2 regions of the Streptomyces sp. NPDC046909 genome follow, and region 1 is predicted to be linked to the other one. Evidence: riboswitches for the same ligand, from Rfam matches in the RefSeq annotation. Region 1 holds a riboswitch; the other holds the start of a gene.

Region 1 (2,192 bases):
TGCCGATGGCGAGGGACTTGGCGATGGTGTTCGGCTTCTGGGGGCGTACGACGTCGTGGCCCGCCTTGTAGGCGACGGACACCGGCGAGCAGCCCTCCGCCTGCGCCCCGAAGATCTTGTACGGCTTGTCCTCGACGAGCCCCAGCTTGATCAGCTCCTGGAGCCCCTTGTCGATCTTCGTGAGCTGCGAGCCGGAGGCGATCGGCACGACCAGCTGGTCGGGAAGCTTCCAGCCGAGCTGCTCGCAGATCTCGTACGCCAGGGTCTTGGAGCCCTCCGCGTAGTAGGGCCGCAGGTTGACGTTGACGAAGCCCCAGCCCTCGCCGGCCGGGTCGCCGATCAGCTCGGAGCAGAAGCGGTTCACGTCGTCGTAGTTGCCCTCGATGCCGACGAGCTCACCGCCGTAGACGGCGGCCATGACGACCTTGCCCTGCTCCAGGTCGTGCGGGATGAACACGCAGGACCGGAAGCCGGCGCGGGCGGCGGCGGCGCCGACGGCACCGGCCAGGTTGCCGGTGGAGGAGCAGGAGAGGGTGGTGAAGCCGAAGGCGCGGGCCGCCTCCAGGGCCTGGGCGACGACGCGGTCCTTGAAGGAGTGCGTCGGGTTACCGGAGTCGTCCTTCACATACAGTCCGCCGGTCACGCCGAGCTCGCGCGCGAGGTTGTCGGCCTTGACGAGCTGGGTCCAGCCCGGGTTGATGTTGGGCTTGTCGGCCACGTCCGCGGGGACGGGCAGCAGGGGCGCGTAGCGCCAGATGTTCGCGGGTCCCGCCTCGATGCGCTTGCGGAGTTCCTCGGTGTCGTAGGCCGAGAAGTCATAGGCGATCTCGAGCGGGCCGAAACACTCCTCGCACGCGAAGACCGGTCCGAGAGGGACCCGGTGGCCGCACTCACGGCAGCTGAGCGCTGCGGCGGGGCCGAGGTCTACGGTCGTAGCGGTGGTGCTTGCATCGGTGGTGCTTGCAACAGTCTGCGCAGCCATGGAGGCGAGGCCCTTTCTCCTCATCTTCCTCACGACGCATCTCGCCGTGAGACGGATTTGGCACCTTCCCTAGTCGGGAGCCTCGCGGAACGATCAACAATGATCTACGAGTACCGACTGGAGGGTTGCCGGGGCTTCATCGGGCCGTATCCCTCTGCCCCTCTGGATGAGCGGTATGAAGTTGTGAACGTCCGACCATCCAGGACATGCGATGGTCATCCGCGTTGTTCAAGACTGTAACCGACGGCCAGGACAGTTGAGATAGACGTCCGAACGGCGAGATGGATCACACGTGAAGGAGCCGCCTACGTGCTGAACGAAGTCGAGCGCTGGCTGACCACCCGCTCCTGGTCAGTGACCGATCGCCCGCTCCACCAGATCATGGCCGCCAAGCAACGCACGGGGCAGACGGTCAGCGTCGTGCTGCCCGCGCTCAACGAGGAGGAGACGGTCGGCGACATCGTCGCGATCATCCGTCACGACCTCATGCAGCAGGTGCCCCTCGTAGACGAGATCGTCGTCGTCGACTCCGGGTCGACCGACCGTACGGCGCAGGTCGCGGCGGCCGCCGGGGCCACGGTCGTGCACCGCGACGCGATCCTCCCCCGCGTCCCCACCGTCCCCGGCAAGGGCGAGGTGCTGTGGCGCTCACTGCTGGTGACCAGCGGTGACATCGTCTGCTTCATCGACGCCGACCTGAAGGAGTTCTCCTCCGACTTCGTCTCCGGGATCGTGGGCCCGCTGCTCACCGACCCCGCTGTCGACCTGGTCAAGGCCATGTACGACCGCCCACTCGGGAGCGCGGCGGGCCAGGGCGGCCGCGTCACCGAGCTGATGGCCCGCCCGCTGCTGAACATGCACTGGCCGCAGCTGGCCGGCTTCGTCCAGCCGCTCGGCGGCGAGTACGCGGCCCGCAGGTCCCTCCTGGAACAGCTGCCGTTCCCCGTCGGCTACGGCGTGGAGCTGGGCATGCTGGTCGACGCCCTGCACCTGGTCGGCCTCGACGCGCTGGCCCAGGTGGACGTGGGGGTCCGCAAGCACCGCCACCAGGACGGCCAGGCCCTGGGCCGCATGTCCGCCGCGATCTACCGCACCGCCCAGCTCCGCCTGGCCCGCGGCCACCTCATCCGTCCCTCCCTCACCCAGTTCGAACGGGGCGAGGACGGCTTCGAGCCGCGCACCTACTCCGTGGACACGGAGGAACGGCCGC
Region 2 (2,192 bases), on a different contig from region 1:
CTCGATGCCCAGCGAGTGCGTCGAAGTGGCTTGCAGGAACTGGGCGTTGGGCTCCTTGAAGGTCACCTTAACGGTGAGCGGGTCGACCACGGTGGTGCTCTCGACTCCGCTCAAGTAGCCCTGGGCCAGCGTCGCGAGGGCGCCGAGCTTCGGTACCGCGTCGAAGTTGTCCTTCACCACCTGCGCGGTCAGCTCGGACCCGTCGCTGAAAGTGACGCCGGACCGGAGATGGAAGGTGAACGTCTTGGTGTCGGCGCTGATGTCCCAGCTCTTCGCCAGCCACGGCACGATCTTGCCGGTCTTGGGGTCCTGGTCGGTCAGGGAGTCCACGGTCTGACGTACCGAGTAGATGGTGTCGTTGCTGGCGACCTGCTGCGGATCCACGCAGCCGGCGTCCGAACCCACCGCGAAGGTCAGGGTGCCGCCGGACTTCGGCTTGCCACCGCCGGCGCCGGAGTCGTCGGTGCCCGACCCGCAGGCGGTCAGCAGCACGCTGGTGGTGAGCAGGGCGGTGAGCGCCGCCCATCGGGGGGTTCTGAAAACCGGGAGAGCTGTCACGGAGGGGTTTCTCCTACTCGTGTCACCAGACATGGGGGTGCCGTACGAGGCACGGCCATGCCCGGGTGAAGGACGGCACCGAGAGGGCCGGTGGCGCGGAAAGGTGTGGGGAAAGGAAGGGAGAAGGGGAGCAGGGGCGCACCGCGGCCGGTGACGGACGTCAGCTGACGGCGGGCGGACTCGTCAGGCCGGACAGAGGCAGCTGGTCGAGCGCTTCAGATCGATGTGGCGCCGGCGCGAGAGCCGGGAGAACGCGGTGGCGTCGCCGAAGGAGACAGCCGGATCGACGTACTGCCGCATACCGGTCCCCCCTCATCTCCGGCCCCGTTCCCGGGGCCACGCGCTTGCGGGAATCGTCGATGATCCCGCCGGGCTTTCACCTGGAGCACCCCACCGCGCGGGAGGGTTGCCGGTCAGCGAGCCAGGGCTTGACGCTGACACTCAATGCCGATCGCGATGCTACGGAGCCGAATTGACGTACGTCAATGCCGTACTGGTGTGGCCTGGGCGGGAAGGCGGTGCCGTCTCACGTGCCGGGACGCGGGCGGCCGTACCCCGGGCCGTACCCCGCTCCGTGGTCCGCGCATCCATGGCGGCTAGCGCTGCCGCCGCACCATCTCGCTGATCCAGACGGGTGCGAACGGAGACGTGCAACCCGGGGGCGTCGGATAGTCCTTGAGCACTCCCAGGCGCTCACCGATGCCGATGGCACGAGCGCGGTGCTCGGCGTGGTCGATGCCGATCTGGGCCAGGCAGTGGTTCATCGCCCATTGGAGGCGGTCCGGGGCCTCCTTCATCTCCGCCTCGATGACGTCGAGCAGCCCGGCGAGGTCGAGTCCCTGAGGCTTCTTGGCCACGCGTTCGGTGGTCAGGGCCCACCCCGCGCTCGCGACGACGGGATCCGCATCGGCGGACCACGCCAGTCGCAGTTCCTCCGCGTGCGGGCTCTTCTTCACGACGTAGTTCACGAGCCAGTCGTGCACCTTGGGGGTGCGTGCCGCACGCAGCATGACGTCCAGCTCGTCACGGCTGAACGCCTTCGGGCGGCAGATCAGCAGCGCCAGCAGCCGGGCCGCGCTGTCCCCCGTCTCCCAGAGCTGCACGGCGAGTTCCTGCTGGGCCCGCAGCCGCTTCGCGAGCGCGCGCAGCTTCCCGAGGTTCACCCCGTGATCGTCACCGTGCCGCTCGTTGACCGCTCGCGTCTTCGCGTCCTCCAGGCCTGCCAGCGCGGCCATCACCTCGGCCACCGTCGCCTCGGCCATCTCAGCCTCCCGTCATGCCACGGATGACATCGGCGAGCGGAGTGGCGGGGTGGCCGGTCAGCCGGGCCACCGCGTCGCTCACACCGTCCAGCTCGCCCGCCGCGATGGCCGTGTACGTCGACACCCAGGCGTCGAGCTGCCACGGCGGGGCGCCGTAGGAGGCACGCGAGGCGTACGCCTCCTCGACCGTCTCGGGGTGGTAGGTGACCGTACGGCCCCGCACCTCGGTCAGAACGGCCGCCGCCTCCGCCAGCGACAGCGACTCGGGCCCCGTCAGGTCGTACGTGGCACCGGCGTGCTCGCCCGGCCGGGCCAGGACCGCGGCGGCGGCGTCCGCGATGTCGTCCTGGGAGACGAAAGCGGCCCGCCCCT

The links. Region 1 has a riboswitch for S-adenosylmethionine ahead of thrC (threonine synthase). Riboswitches for the same ligand answer to the same signal wherever they lie in the genome.
Region 2: it holds a riboswitch for S-adenosylmethionine, as region 1 does, so the genes downstream of both, ABZ928_RS21300 (putative leader peptide) here and thrC (threonine synthase) in region 1, are expected to answer to the same signal.

Annotation. Positions count from the first base shown of each region.
Region 1 covers NZ_JBEYXC010000004.1:600,678-602,869, forward strand. Annotated here, with positions in the region: gene thrC (threonine synthase) at 1-982, opposite strand, end outside; SAM riboswitch class I at 1,000-1,155, opposite strand; gene ABZ928_RS15770 (glucosyl-3-phosphoglycerate synthase) at 1,292-2,192, shown strand, end outside.
Region 2 covers NZ_JBEYXC010000006.1:133,868-136,059, forward strand. Annotated here, with positions in the region: gene ABZ928_RS21295 (ABC transporter substrate-binding protein) at 1-558, opposite strand, end outside; gene ABZ928_RS21300 (putative leader peptide) at 742-858, opposite strand; SAM riboswitch class IV at 894-1,007, opposite strand; gene ABZ928_RS21305 (DNA alkylation repair protein) at 1,155-1,820, opposite strand; gene ABZ928_RS21310 (SDR family oxidoreductase) at 1,822-2,192, opposite strand, start outside.